One region of the Marinobacter sp. bablab_jr003 genome, then DNA from elsewhere that is predicted to be linked to it. Evidence: riboswitches for the same ligand, from Rfam matches in the RefSeq annotation. Region 1 holds a riboswitch; the other holds the start of a gene.
The links. A riboswitch is a leader RNA that binds a small molecule or an ion and turns the genes downstream of it on or off. The one in region 1 is predicted to bind cobalamin.
Positions count from the first base shown of each region.

Region 2: it holds a riboswitch for cobalamin, as region 1 does, so the genes downstream of both, H3Z84_RS13335 (TonB-dependent receptor) here and H3Z84_RS12350 (ribonucleoside-diphosphate reductase subunit alpha) in region 1, are expected to answer to the same signal.

Region 1 covers NZ_JADARC010000119.1:7,603-15,018, forward strand. Annotated here, with positions in the region: gene H3Z84_RS12350 (ribonucleoside-diphosphate reductase subunit alpha) at 1-1,725, opposite strand, end outside; cobalamin riboswitch at 2,029-2,513, opposite strand; gene nhaB (sodium/proton antiporter NhaB) at 2,602-4,107, opposite strand; gene glmS (glutamine--fructose-6-phosphate transaminase (isomerizing)) at 4,321-6,153, opposite strand; gene glmU (bifunctional UDP-N-acetylglucosamine diphosphorylase/glucosamine-1-phosphate N-acetyltransferase GlmU) at 6,183-7,416, opposite strand, start outside.
Region 2 covers NZ_JADARC010000119.1:233,607-241,022, reverse strand. Annotated here, with positions in the region: gene cobO (cob(I)yrinic acid a,c-diamide adenosyltransferase) at 1-25, opposite strand, end outside; gene H3Z84_RS13350 (ABC transporter ATP-binding protein) at 36-806, opposite strand; gene H3Z84_RS13345 (FecCD family ABC transporter permease) at 806-1,765, opposite strand; gene H3Z84_RS13340 (cobalamin-binding protein) at 1,796-2,677, opposite strand; cobalamin riboswitch at 2,759-2,988, shown strand; gene H3Z84_RS13335 (TonB-dependent receptor) at 3,120-5,090, shown strand; gene H3Z84_RS13330 (hypothetical protein) at 5,110-6,309, shown strand; gene cobD (threonine-phosphate decarboxylase CobD) at 6,265-7,386, opposite strand; gene cbiB (adenosylcobinamide-phosphate synthase CbiB) at 7,383-7,416, opposite strand, start outside.

The DNA.
Region 1 (7,416 bases):
GGCGCTGGTGTTCAGGGTGATTTCGGTACACAGGTTGGAGCTGTGCACCACGCCCTGATGCTGCTGCGGCGAGCGCAGGTTGCAGGGGTCTTTGAAGGTGATCCAGGGGTGGCCGGTTTCGAACAGCACAGTGAGCATTTTGCGCCACAGCTGCTTGGCCGGAATTTTCTTGAACAGGGTGATCTCGCCCTGCTCCGCCAGCGCTTCGTAGTGTTCGTAGCGTTCGCGGAAGGCATTGCCGTACAGGTCGTGCAGATCCGGCGTATCGCTGGGGGAGAACAGGGTCCAGTCCCGGTCTTCACGCATGCGTTCGATCAACAAATCCGGCACCCAGTTGGCGGTGTTCATGTCGTGGGTGCGGCGGCGTTCGTCGCCGGTGTTCTTGCGCAGTTCCAGGAACTCTTCGATGTCCAGGTGCCAGCTTTCCAGGTAGGCACACACGGCGCCTTTGCGCTTACCGCCCTGATTCACCGCCACGGCGGTGTCGTTGACGACTTTCAGGAACGGCACCACGCCCTGGCTCTGGCCGTTGGTGCCTTTGATGTGGGAGCCGAGCGCCCGCACCGGGGTCCAGTCGTTGCCCAGGCCGCCGGCCCATTTGGAGAGCAGCGCGTTGTCTTTGATGGCCCCGTAAATGCCGCCCAGGTCGTCCTGCACGGTGGTCAGGTAGCAGGAGGACAGCTGGGAATGGCGGGTGCCGCTGTTGAACAGCGTCGGGGTGCTGGCCATGTAATCGAAGCTGGACAGCAGGTTGTAGAACTCGATGGCGCGGGCGTTGGGGTCGTCTTCCCGCAGGGCCAGGCCCATGGCCACGCGCATGAAGAACACCTGGGGCAGTTCCAGGCGGGCGCCGTTCCAGTGCAGGAAGTAACGGTCGTACAGGGTTTGCAGGCCGAGGAATCCGAACTGGTGGTCGCGCTCGGGTTTCAGGGCTGCGCCCAGGCGTTCCAGGTCAAAGGCGGCCAGGGCTTCGTCCAGCAATTCGTAGCGGATACCGGTATGGATGAAGGCGCTCAGGGCCTGTGGATAACTCTCTGTCAGGGATTGGTTGCGGGGCAAGTCCAGCGCCTCGGCCGCTTCCAGCCGAAGTTGCTCCAGCAACAGGCGGGCAGTCACGGCGCTGTAGTCCGGCTCCCGTTCTATGCGGCCCCGGGCGGTCATGATCAGGGCAGACAACACTTCGGTTTCGGCAATGCCGTCGTACAGGTTGCGCAGGGCTTCCTCCACCAGGGATTCGCCCTCAATGCCGTCCAGCCCGGTCGCGGCCTGCTCTACCTGCAGTTTCATCAAACCCAGATCCAGCGGCGCCACGCTGCCGTCGGCTTTTTTCACGGTCAGGTGCGGGTGCGCTTCCATGGGTTCTTCAATGGCGCGCTTGCGGGCGTGTTCTTCCCGGTACAGCACGTAGGCCCGGGCCACTTTCTGTTCCTCCGCCCGCATCAGGGCCAGTTCTACCTGGTCCTGGATGTCTTCAATATGCACCTTGCCCCCGGCCTTCAGGCGCCGGCTGATGGCCTGCACCACTTGTTCGGTGACCCGGTGCACGGCGTCGTTGATACGGGCAGAACCCGCGGCCTGGTCGCCTTCTACCGCAAGGAAGGCCTTGGTAACGGCGACGGTGATCTTGGAAGGGTTAAAGCCAACGAGGGTGCCGTTGCGTTTGATGACCTGAAGGGATTCTGTAGCGGCAACCGCCGGGGGCTCGGGGGACAGGATGGCAGACATGGAACTTCTCCTTGTGTACGCGTGGTGGCGCAGCCTTTGCGTTCAGGAGAAGGGGGAGGTTTTTGCCACGGAATCCACGGAAGGACACGGAAAAATGAAAAGAAAGGGACTGTTTTGCCACGAAATCCACGAAAAAACACGAAAGGAAAAGATAAAAAGCTTTTTTCTTTTCGTAGTAAATCTTTGTTCGTGTTTTTTCGTGGATTTCGTGGCAAAAAATCAGTAAGTCTTTTCTTTCCGTGTTCTTCCGTGGATTCCGTGGCCAGAAAACGAAACCCGCCTGCTCACCTTGATAAACGCGAAGGTGCAGTGTCTATCCCTGGCAGGTCTTCGGACTCAGGGGCGTGAACCGTGTGGTTCGGCCTTGCGTGGCGACTTCCCGGTTGGAGCCCCTGGTTACCTCCTGAGTCGCCTCTGGCTTTCAGAGCGCTTCACAGTCAAGGCGCAACTTTGCAGTAAGGCCGGGGCCTTTCAAAAAGTTGCAACGCCGATTGTGAAGCGCTCTGAAAGCCCCGAAGGGCGTGCTCTGAAAGCTGCACCTGCTGTGTTGCGACTCTTGCCAAGGGCTAAGGCCATTGGCGGCGAGCCGCGCCTTGCATCTGCAGCTTTCAGAGCACGCAGAGGCGATTCAGGAGGTAACCAGGGGCTCCTTGCCAGTGTCTTTATGCCACGCTCGTTCCCCAATACCGCTGCGCGTCAGTTCCGGATTCTCACCGGATTCCCGACTACCTGAGTGATCACGCTTTGATCACAATATATGGTAGTAAACCAAGGACTTCGTCACTATATACAGACTAAGCAGCAGAAACAAGAACGCCCGTGGAGCTTTGTGAAAGCGGCACGGGCGTCAGATGAGGCTGTTATCGGCGTCGAGAATCAGAAGGCGTGGGTCACCATGTACAGGCCTACGCCACCCATCACCACGGTGTACGGCAGGGCCATAATCACCATCTTGCCGTAGGACAACCGTACCAGCGGGGCGATGGCGGAGGTGAGCAGGAACAGGAACGCGGCCTGGCCGTTGGGGGTGGCCACGCTGGGCAGGTTGGTGCCGGTGTTGATGGCCACGGCCAGGGTCTGGAAATGGTCAAAGCTGATGGCGCCGGCATCCAGGGCCTGTTTTACTTCGCTGATGTATACGGTGGCCACGAACACGTTGTCGCTGATCATGGACAGCAGGCCATTGGCAATGAAGAACATGCCCGGTTGCTGGCCTTCCGGCAGGCTCAGTACGTATTCGATGATAGGCTTGAACAGGTGCTGCTCGTGGATCACCGCCACGATGGCAAAGAACACCACCAGCAGTGAGGTGAACGGCAGGGATTCCTGGAAGGCTTTGCCAATCTGGTGCTCGTCGATCACACCGGTGAAGGAAGTAACCAGGATGATCACCAGCAGGCCGATCAGCCCCACTTCCGCTACGTGGAACGCCAGGCCCAGCACCAGGATCACGGCAGCAACAGCTTGCACCCACAGGGCAGCCTTGTCGGACTTGGTGCGGCTGGCTCTTTCGTTATCGGCGTATTCCTGCAACACCTGGCGTACCGGCTTGGGCAGGCGACCGCCGTAGCCGAACCAGCGCAGCTTCTCCAGCGCCCAGCAGGTAAACAGGCCGGCAATCAGTACCGGAATACTCACCGGTGCCATGTGCAGGAAGAAGCCCACGAAATCCCAGCCAACCACCTTGGCGATCAGCAGGTTCTGGGGTTCGCCAACCATGGTGGCCACACCACCCAGGGCGGTACCAATGGCACCGTGCATCAACAGGCTGCGCAAGAACGCCCGGAAGTTTTCCAGGTCTTCCCGGTGCAGTTCCACCACTTCGGCATCGCTGTTGGCATTGTGGTCTTTCTGCTGATAGCCCTTACCAGACGCCACCTTGTGATACACCGAGTAAAAACCCACCGCCACACTGATGATGACCGCGGTTACCGTAAGGGCATCCAGAAACGCTGACAACACGGCTGCGGCACCACAGAACAGCAGCGAGAGCGCAGACTTGGAGCGTACCCCCACCAGGATCTGGGTGAAGGTCACCAGCAGCAGCTCTTTCATGAAATAGATGCCTGCCACCATGAACATCAACAGCAGGATAACCGGGAAGTTGATCAGCACCTCGTGGTACACGGCGTCGGCGTTGGTTAGCCCAATCAGTAAGGCCTCCACCGCCAGTAAGCCGCCTGGCAATAATGGGTAACACTTCAAGGCCATGGCCAGGGTAAAGATGAACTCGGCAATCAGCAGCCAGCCTGCCGTCACCGGCCCGAACACAAACATCACAATCGGGTTGGCAATCAGAAACAGCAGAATAACCTGCTTGTACCAGTTGGGCGCCTTGCCCAGGAAATTGCGGGTAAATCCGGAAACGAGAGTGTCGGGCATTGCATCAGTTCTTCTTGAATTGGCGGCTAAAAAAGTATGCAACAGGCAACCATTACCTGCCTTGATATTTGTGTATAGGGTACCCCTGTGGGGCCGCCCGGGTCTCCGTACTTGGACCTACATCGCCCGGAAAGACTTGCTCTGGATCATGTTTCCGGAAAATCAGGCTGGCCCCGGTTTACCGCGGACGGCGGCCAGCCTGAATCTCGCCGTTTATTCCACCGTCACACTCTTGGCCAGGTTTCGGGGCTGGTCCACATCAGTGCCCTTAAGTACTGCAACGTGGTACGACAGCAGCTGCAAAGGCACGGTGTAGACAATGGGCGCCGTGATCTCGTGCACAGACGGAATCTGCATCACATGCAGCCCCTCTTCAGGCTTCACATCGGCATCCCTGTCGGCAAATACAAACAGCTCTCCGCCACGGGCCCGGACTTCTTCGAGGTTCGATTTCAGTTTCTCAAGCAAGTCGTTGTTCGGCGCCACGGTGACCACCGGCATCTCGCTGTCGACCAGCGCCAGCGGACCATGTTTGAGCTCACCGGCCGGATAGGCTTCGGCATGGATGTAGGAGATCTCTTTAAGCTTGAGCGCCCCTTCCATGGCCACCGGGAACTGGGAGCCACGGCCCAGGAACAGGCTGTGGTGCTTGTCCATAAAGGCCTTGGACATTTCTTCGATGTCTGCATCCAGTGCCAGCACATCGCTGACCTGCTTCGGCAGCTGGTGGATAGCGCCCACGATCTCCGCTTCCTTCTCTTCGCTCAGGCCGTTGTGACGGGCCAGGGCCAGGGTGAAGATCAGCAGTGCGGTAAGCTGGGTGGTGAACGCCTTGGTAGAGGCTACGCCAATCTCGGGGCCGGCCTGGGTCATGATCACCAGGTCGGATTCCCGCACCAGGGAGCTGCCCGGTACGTTGCAGATGGCCAGGGCCGCCCGGAAACCGGCTTTCTTGGCCTGGCGAAGTGCGGCCAGGGTATCCGCGGTTTCGCCGGACTGGGAGATGCACAGGAACAGGGTATCCGGCTGGATCACGTGCTTGCGGTAGCGGAACTCGGACGCGACTTCCACGGAGCAAGGGATGCCGGCCAGGTCTTCAATCCAGTAACGGGCCACCATGCCGGCGTGGTAGGAAGTACCACAGGCGATGATCTGCACATGGCGCACGTTTTCCAGCAGGTTGGCAGCGTCGGTACCCAGGGCCTGCTCCAGTACCCGGGTGTCGGTAATCCGGCCTTCCATAGTGGCCTTGATCACTTTCGGCTGCTCGTAGATTTCCTTGAGCATGTAGTGGCGGTATTCGCCCTTGTCGGCGGAATCGGCACCGTGCTCGAAACGGGTAATGGCGCGCTCTACGGCCATGCCTTCGCGATCATGGATCTCGATGCTGCCTTTGCGGATGTCGGCAATATCGCCTTCTTCCAGGAACATGAAACGGTCGGTCACCGGCAGCAGGGCCAGCTGATCGGAAGCGATGAAGTTTTCACCGATTCCCACACCAATTACCAGCGGGCTGCCCTGACGGCACACTACCATGTGATCCGGCTCATCAGCGTGGACAACGGCCAGGGCATAGGCGCCGCGCAGGCGATCCAGGGCAGTTTTCACGGCCTGGTACAGGCCGCCACCGGCCCGGTAGTTTTTAGCGATCAGGTGCGCCACTACCTCGGTGTCGGTCTGGGACGTGAACTCGAAGCCCTCGGCTTTCAGTTCGTCCCGCAGTTCCTGGTAGTTTTCGATGATGCCATTATGAACGATGGCCAGGCGGTCGCCAGACATATGCGGATGGGCGTTGAGCTCGGACGGCTCGCCATGGGTCGCCCAGCGGGTGTGGGCAATACCCACGTGGCCGGCAACCGGGTTCGCGGCGATGGCGTCTGCCAGGGCAGCTACCTTGCCCACTTCCCGGGCCCGCTGTATCTGGTCGGCGCTGCTGATAACGGCCATACCGGCGGAGTCGTAACCCCGGTATTCAAGGCGGCGCAGGCCCTCCAGCAAAATACCCTGGACGTCCCGTTCAGATACCGCTCCTACAATCCCACACATGCTGTTGTCACCTGTTCGTTAATCGGTCTTTACGCTTTTTTCGGCCGTTCCCAGCCGGAGATGTTTCGCTGCTTGCCGCGGGCCACGGCCAGTTCGCCTTCACTGATGTCCCGGGTGATGGTGGAACCGGCACCGATGGTCGCCTGGTCCGCAACAGACACCGGGGCCACCAGCGAGGTGTTGGAACCCACAAATACACCATCGCCCAACACAGTCTTGTGCTTGTTCACGCCATCATAGTTACAGGTGATGGTGCCTGCACCAACATTCACATTACGGCCCAGTGAGGCGTCGCCCACGTAGCTCAGGTGGTTGATCTTGCTGCCCTCACCTACCACGGCTTTCTTGGTTTCCACAAAGTTGCCAACCTTGGTGTTGGCGGCCAGTTCGGTGCCCGGGCGCAGGCGGGCAAACGGGCCAATCTGGGCGTTGGCGCCCACCACCGCACCTTCGATGACGCTGTTGGCCTTGATCTCGGCACCGTCGGCAATGGTCGCGTCCTTGATCACGCAGTTGGGGCCGATTACCACGTTGCTGCCGAGGCTTACCTTGCCTTCGAACACGGCGTTGACGTCAATCCACAGGTCGTTACCAATGGTCAGCTCGCCGCGAACATCAATGCGGGCCGGGTCGGCCAGGGTGGCACCTTCGGTCATCAGGCGCTCGGCCTGCTGGCGCTGATACCAGCGTTCCAGCTCGGCCAGCTGCAGGCGGTTATTCACACCCTGCACTTCAAACGGGTTCAGGGGCTGCGAAACCGTGACCGACAGGCCGTTATCCACAGCCATGGCAATGATGTCGGTCAGGTAGTATTCACCCTGGGCATTACTGTTGGATAACGTCGGCAACCAGCTTTTCAGGTGACTGGCCGATACCGCCAGGATCCCGGTGTTTACTTCGTTGATATCCTGCTGCTCGGCGGTGGCATCTTTCTGCTCAACAATCGCCTGAACCTGCCCCTGGTCGTTACGGACAATCCGGCCATAACCGTGGGGGTTGTCCATATCCACGGTCAGCAGGGCCAGATTGCTGTCGTCCAGGTCACTGACCATGGCTTCCAGGGTATCTTTACGGGTCAGCGGAACATCGCCATAGAGTATCAGTACCCGGGCGTTATCCGGCAGGTCCGGCAGGGCCTGGGCCACGGCATGGCCGGTACCCAGTTGTTCGGTCTGGAGCACCCAGTTCACCGAGTCGTCATGCAGCGACGCCCGTACCTGGTCCGCGCCATGGCCGATCACTGTGTGAATTTTCTCCGCGCCC
Region 2 (7,416 bases), 230 kb from region 1:
CGGGGTCTTTGGCGCGTTCTTTCACAGGATCTCCTTCAGTCGTTCGCCGGAGCAAACAGGCGAATGTCATCTTTATTCAGCTCAATCAGTTTCTGGTCATAAAGGCCTTCCAGTGCGTCGCGCACCAGCATTGACTCGGTTGGTCCCCAGCAGGCCTGACCATCCGGGTACAACAGCAAAACATGACTGCACCATCGCGCGGCCAGATTAAGATCGTGCAGACACATGAAGATGCCCTTTTCGCGGTGGGCACAGGCACTCAGCAGACGCATGACCTGAACCTGATGATGTAGGTCCAGATGGTTTGTCGGTTCATCCAGCAACCAAACCGCCGGATCCTGAGTCATCAGGGTTGCAATCGCTACGCGTTGTCGCTCTCCGCCTGACAGGGTATTCAACAAACGCTCGCCGAGCTCTCTGAGATCCAATGCTCCCAGAGCGGCCTCTGCCCGGTGGATATCCTCCGCCTGCTCACTTTGCCATACCGAAAGCCAGGGGTGACGGCCAATCAACGCAGTCTCGAGCACCGTTGCAGGAAAGCTGTCTTGTCGGTCCTGAAATACCAGCCCCAACTTTCGGGCCAGTTCACGCCGGGGTATGGCAGCCAACTCAACATCATCAAGCCATACTTCGCCACACCGGGGTGCTTTCAGTCCTGCCAGGGTATGCAATAACGTGGTTTTCCCCGCACCGTTCGGCCCCAGAACCCCCCAGATCTGTCCGGGCGCCACGTCCAGGTTCAGCTTCGCACCGTTCGAACGTCCGGGAATATCGATAATCAGCTCGCGAGCAGAGAGAGTCGTCATCATCGACTCCGGTGAAGCAGATAAAGGAAAGTGGGTACGCCCAGCAAGGCGGTAATCACACCCACCGGTAGTTGCTCAGGCGCAATCACAGTCCGGGCCAGAGTATCAGCCAGAACCAGCAAGGTGCCGCCTGCCAAAGCACTTGCCGGTAAGATGATCCGTTGGTCATTCCCCAGCACGAGACGCAGCATATGGGGCACAATCAGGCCAACAAAACCGATGCTACCCACCGAGGTGACCGCCGTTGCGGTCAGCAGGCTGGCCAACAGGTAGATGCTCCATTCCAGAGGGCGAACAGACACACCCAGAGCCGCGGCCTGCAATGGTCCCCTCGCCAGTACATTCAAGCTACGAGCCAGTGGCAGCAAGGCAATAACCGCAAGCATCAGCACCACGATGGAGGGCCAGGGCAGACGCGCATAAGACACATCGCCCATCAGCCAGTACAGCATACCCGGCAACTGATGAGCGGGGGTGATGGCAAGCATCAGGGTAATGGCCGCTCCCCAACCAGCGGCGGTCACCACTCCGGTAAGCAGCAATCGCGATGGGGTCCAGCTGCCGGTACCGTGGGCCAGCCCAAACACCAGCAGAGTCGCAAACAGGGCGCCAGCAAAGGCGGCGCCAGACACCAAAACCATGCCAGCCCCCGCAAGCATGGCTAGCAGCGCACCGGTGGCAGCACCACCGGACAGCCCCAGAACATAGGGATCGGCCAGCGGATTTCGCAACAATACCTGCATCAATGCCCCGGCGATCGCCAGCAAACCGCCAGCAGCAAACGCCGAGAGCGTCCTGGGTAAACGAAGATCAATCAGAAGGGTTCGATCCAGCGTATCACCCTGCCCGAGAACAACCTGCCACAGATCACCGGGCGGGATAGTAACACTGCCGACGGCGAGGGAGAGCGCACAAGCCAATGCCGCAATAACCGTCAGTATTGTCAGCGCTCGCATCATCCCCGGTCCCTCAAGCGGTTCCTTGTGTTATTACAACCGAGCACGCGCCATATCCAGTTTCTCGCAAACCGTGCGTGCTCCATCCAGCAAACGCGGCGTGGGGCGTGAAATGGGCGAGGCCGGAATGATAAACAAATTATCCGCCGCTACCGCCGCCATCGCGCCAAACTCCCTCCAGCGCTCAAGGCTTGTATAACTGTTGCCGTCTTCATCGGTGCCGCCCGACAGGATGGCTTCGGGGTCTCCGGCCAGAACATCTTCCGGCCCGATACGCGGCACCAGGCGAGCCATCTCACCAAAAATATTCTGGCCACCGCACAAAGAAATCACCTTTCCGATCAGATGCTCATCATTGATCGTCATCAAAGGCTGATCCCACACTTGATAAAACACACGAATGGGTTCACGCCCCCGATATTGCTTCGCCAATGCGGCAATTCCCTGTCGAAACCGGGCCGCCTCCGCATAACCCTCAGACTCTGTACCCGCGAGCGACGCCAGCCTCTCCAGCACCGAGGACACACCTTCAAACGTTCGTGGCTCAATCGCAAAACTGGCCATGCCAAGCTGATCGAGCATAGTGACCTGCTCAACCGGATTACCAGACACCCAGGTAACCACCAGATCCGGCTTGAGAGCGACCAACGCCTCCAGATCAATCCGGGTATGGCTCCCGACATTGGGCAACATTTCAGCCTCCGGGGGATAATCGCTGTAATCAACAACAGCGATAACCTGCTCACCAGCACCCGCGGCAAACGCCAGCTCCGTCGCCCCGGGGGATAGTGTCACGATGCGCTGGGCAGGCCCGGGCAAACAAAGCTCCACTCCGTTATCGTCCGTGGCACAGACATCAGCCACCACATGGCTGGAGAGCATCAGGAAAAGCACGAAAACCCGAATGACTATCATGAGACCTCCTGAGCGCTGGCTAACTCTGAACTATTTGTCATTTATTGACGACCTCTTGGCCACACCGTAAACTCTTACTCAAATTTTTTATCCGTAGCAGGTGCCCACCTCAAGCGCGACAACTGTTCGACTGAGCGATGGGTGAAACTGGGAAGTTCGGTGAAATTCCGACGCTGCCCCCGCAACGGTATGCGGTACGAGAGGAATGGCCCTGAGCCAGCCACTGCAGCAAAACGCTGTGGGAAGGCATCCTACTCTGGCAAGAATGCCAGCCGCAAGCCCGGAGACCGGCCTGCTACCGGCTATCAGTGCTTTTGACGGAGGGTCAGAACACGGAGCAGGCGTATATGCCTCTTCTCTTTTGGTAGCTGTTCAGGCAACCAGAAACCGCAACAATGCTGGTTGCAGACGCAGAGAAATGCAGCCGGTGCCCATCTCCCTGATGAAGAAAATCGTTATCTCCATTTTTTCGCTGATGGCCACCAATGTCATCGCAGAAGATACACTTCCTTTTATCGTGGTGGAAGCCACTCCCATCAACGCCGCCAGCGATGTAGACCCCAGCCAGGCGACAGGCCCCGTGCGCGTTCTGGATCGGTCCAGCATCGAAAACCGGACCGCTTCAGTCGCTGATGTTCTTAGCGATCAGGCCGGCGTCCAGATCCGACAAAGCGGCGGACTGGGAAGCGCCTCATCAGTGTCCATTCGAGGATCGACCTCGCGGCAGGTACAGGTTGTTCTGGACGGCATGCTACTGAACGATCCGGTCACCGGCGGTGTTGACCTCGGCAAACTGTCGTTGACTGATGTCAGCCGTATTCAGGTGTACCCCAGTGGAGCCCCAGCACAGCTGCCTCAGGCGGGCATCGGTGGTGTGGTGGTACTGGAAAGTCTTGGCAAAGACATCGAGGATGCCACCAGCATCAATGTCGGCGCTGGTTCCTTTGACACTTACCGAACCGGCCTCTTCAACAGCGGCAGCCACGACGATTTTTACTATTGGGTGTCGCTTGATCGACAAACCAGCAATAACGACTTTGAATACCCCAACGCCAGTGACTGGTTCAATCCGAATGATGGCGATAACACCAAGCGGCGCAATGCGGATTATCAACAGGATGCTGTCAGCACGAAACTGGGCTGGGAGATCAGCCGGACAGCCCAGGTCGACGCTCTGTTCCAATACACCCATTATGAGCAGGGTGTGCCAACCATCCAGAACTGGCGGGACAACGATGCGTCTCTGGCGAACGAAACTTTTCGCCTACAACTTCAGGGGCAGGAACGTGGATGGTTCCAGGGCAAGCTGCACTCCAGCCATCGCCTGATTGTCGGCGATATCACCGAGCATTACGACAATACCAGCGGGCGGGTAGGTCTCGGAGTCTCCGATGTAAAAACCGACACACAACAGCTTGGGCTGGTGAATACCCTCTCAGCTTTACTTGGCAACCACACCATCACACTGAGCGTTGATACCACCCACTATGACTACCAGCAGGACGACAAACAGGATACTGAGCCTCGAGATGAACGGGAGCGGTTCCAGCTAACCTCGTCGTTATCCTATGCCTGGCAGAGTATCGATAACCGTTGGAAGACGCAGGCAGCTATCCGTCAGGTGCACGTTCAGGACGAATCCGATGAATCGCTTGCCGATGGAACCACCGAGTCGACCCGCTCGCGCGACAATCACACCAGCTGGCAACTCGGGCTGACCCGCGTGATTCATGATAACTGGACACTCTCCGGCAACATTGCAAACAACGTGCGCGTTCCTACCCTTCAAGAGCTATACGGTCAGCAGGGGCTGTTTATCGGCAACCCGGACCTGCAGCCAGAAGAATCGATGAACTACGACCTGACACTGCGCACAGACCAGGGCTGGGGTCATGCCGAAGCCACAGGGTATTTCCGGGTGCTGGACCCTGCTGTGATCGCAACCTACGACGCCCGCGGCGTCGGTCGTTATCGCAACCTGGAAGCCGAGGTTTATGGCGTGGAGCTGGATGCGGTTTTTTCCATCACCCCCGCCTGGTCCCTCTACGGCAATGCCACGGTACAGGAGTCGGAAAATACCGACAAGTCAGTGCGCACGCGTTTCGAAAAGCGGTTGCCGGGTATTTATCACGAATCGTTTCTTGCCGGTACCCGCTGGCGTTTCAGGCCCTTCCAGATCGACCTGTCCTATCAGGTGGACGATGAACTCTATTATGACTCCGCCAATATCCTGGAGGCTGATGCCAGAGAGACGCTTAACGCAACGGTGCAATGGCAACGGATCTGGCCGGACAAGAGCATGACTGAGGCACGACTGGAAGTTCGCAACATCACCGACGAAATCTACCAGGATTTCAATCGGTTCCCTGGCCCCGGACGCGGCTGGTTTATCAACATCAAGCATTCCCTCTAACCATTACAAGGGTTATACCATGAACCACACGGAACTATTTTCACTGCGCCAAGGCACCCTTGCTGCGCTTGCACTGACCATCGGACTGACCGGTTGTGGTGGGGATTCCTCGTCTTCAACACTTGATCCTGTGATTACCGAGAACGTCGGGGTCGTTGCCACGGCGGCCGATGACTACACCTCCGGTGAGGTAGAACTGGTATCAATACAAGAAACTGGAATGCAAGCTTCGGGCGGTTATTTCAGCGGCATTTCGGACATCACAGTGAATGGCTATGGTCAGCACTATTACCTGATCAGAAAGTTCTTTGGCGATCAGGTATTGAAGGTCGACATTGAAAACCCCGGGAAAGAAGTCTGGGAAGCCAGCACTTTGGAAGCCGGTGATCAGGGCAGCGCCAACCCGTACCAGATCGTCTTTGCCAATGAAGCCAAAGCGTACCTGCTCCGCTACGGAAAAAACGAGGCATGGGTTGTAAACCCTTCCGCCAACAGGGCTGAGGACTTTTTCACCGGCAAAACCCTGGATCTGAGCGTCTATGTACCCGCAGACAGTCAGGGCGATGTAGTTCAGATGTCAGCGGGTGCTGTCGTCGACGGCAAACTGTTTATCACCATGCAACGGCTCGATAGCAATTACAGCCCCACCAATGACGGATACGTTGCGGTTTTTGATACCACAACGGACACAGAAATCGAGACCAATGCCAGTGCTACCGACATAATGAAAGGCATCCCTCTCATTGGCCGGAACCCTTCCAACATCCAGCACGTTGATGGCATCGGGCTGGTCATCACCAACCTGGGAAGCTTTTCCGCACCCTTTGAGGGCACAAGCCTAGATGTCGTTGACCCTGAGACCTATCAGGTTTCTTCAATGATTCCAGACGCCGACATTGACACTCAGATCAATGATGTCGCCATCATCAGCCCGACTGAAGGTTACATACTGAACTACGCGGGCTGGCAGAACATTTCACTGCAGTCCTTCAATCCGTCCGAGGGCGCAACCTCGCTGGCCACGGTCAACAATCTGACCGGAATGGACTTCCGAGATATCGAACTGAGTCCTGAAGGCCGCCTGTGGTTGGCAGATGCCACTCTGTCGAATCCGGGCGTGCGGGTCATCGACCCTTCCGACAACAGTCAGGCCGATTTCATTGAAACCTCACTGCTACCCATCGCGATCAGCTTCGGCACGGTGGTCACCAATCCTTGACCTCGACAGCGGGCGGCTTTGGTGGCCGCCCGCCCACTGCCCTACCAGGCGCTCTAACGCCTGTTCCAGTCTGTGCCATTCCTGCTCAGTGCCCGGAAGTCCGACTCTGATTGCAAGGGGATTCTCGAACAACCTCACCAGGATACCCTTATGCGCCAGTTCATGGTGAAGGTCGTTAGCCCGGGCGTGTCTCAAATAACGGAACAGAATCGTGCCGTCACTGAGTCCAAGCCCTGACTCAGATAACAGATCACCCAATCGTTGGCTCTTGTGTTCAAGCTGATCCTTTGCCTGCAACTGCCAGGCCCTATCCTGAAGCATTTCCGCCATTATATAGCGCGCTGGTCCGCTCACGGGCCAGGGGCCCAGCTCAGACATCAAAGCTCTGCCCGTCTCTGCCTCAGCTATCACAGCGCCTGCGCGCAACCCGGCGAGGCCGAAGAACTTGCCCATGGACTTGAGGACGATCAGTCCTTTCAGGGCCCCCGCAGCTATCAGGCTCTGTTGGTCACAAGCCGGCAAAAAGGCCTCATCAACTATTAGCCAACCTTGCCGCGCTCGCAGACGTTCCCACCAAACCAGCAACCGTTCAACGGGGATCAGCTCCCCCGTCGGGTTATTCGGCTGTATCCAGACCACCACATCAACGGAATCCAGCCACGCCAGCTCCGCTTGCATTGTCGCCTGTTCAGGAATCGCCACCACGTCGAAACCCGCTCGCCGCCAGGCATGACCATGCTCACGATAACCGGGCATGGGCACGGCCACCCGACCGAAACCATGCTTACGGGCACGAACCGCTGGCAGGGCCATGATCGCCGCCTGGGAACCCGCTACGGGTAGGCAGCAGGCACGCTCCGGCGCCCCGGCCCAGATACGGATAATCTCTTCCAGCCCATCTTCCGGCTCCGGCAGCCGTTGCCATACCTCCGCCGGAATTGCCGGAACCGGCCAGGGCACAGGATTAATACCGGTGGAGAGATCCAGCCATTGTTCCGGAGGAATGCCCCAGTGCTGAGCCGCTGCCCTCAGGCGACCTCCATGCTCCGGCAAATCAGCACCATCGAACGCTGTCACCCGATACCTCCTGACCAGAACGCATTCAGA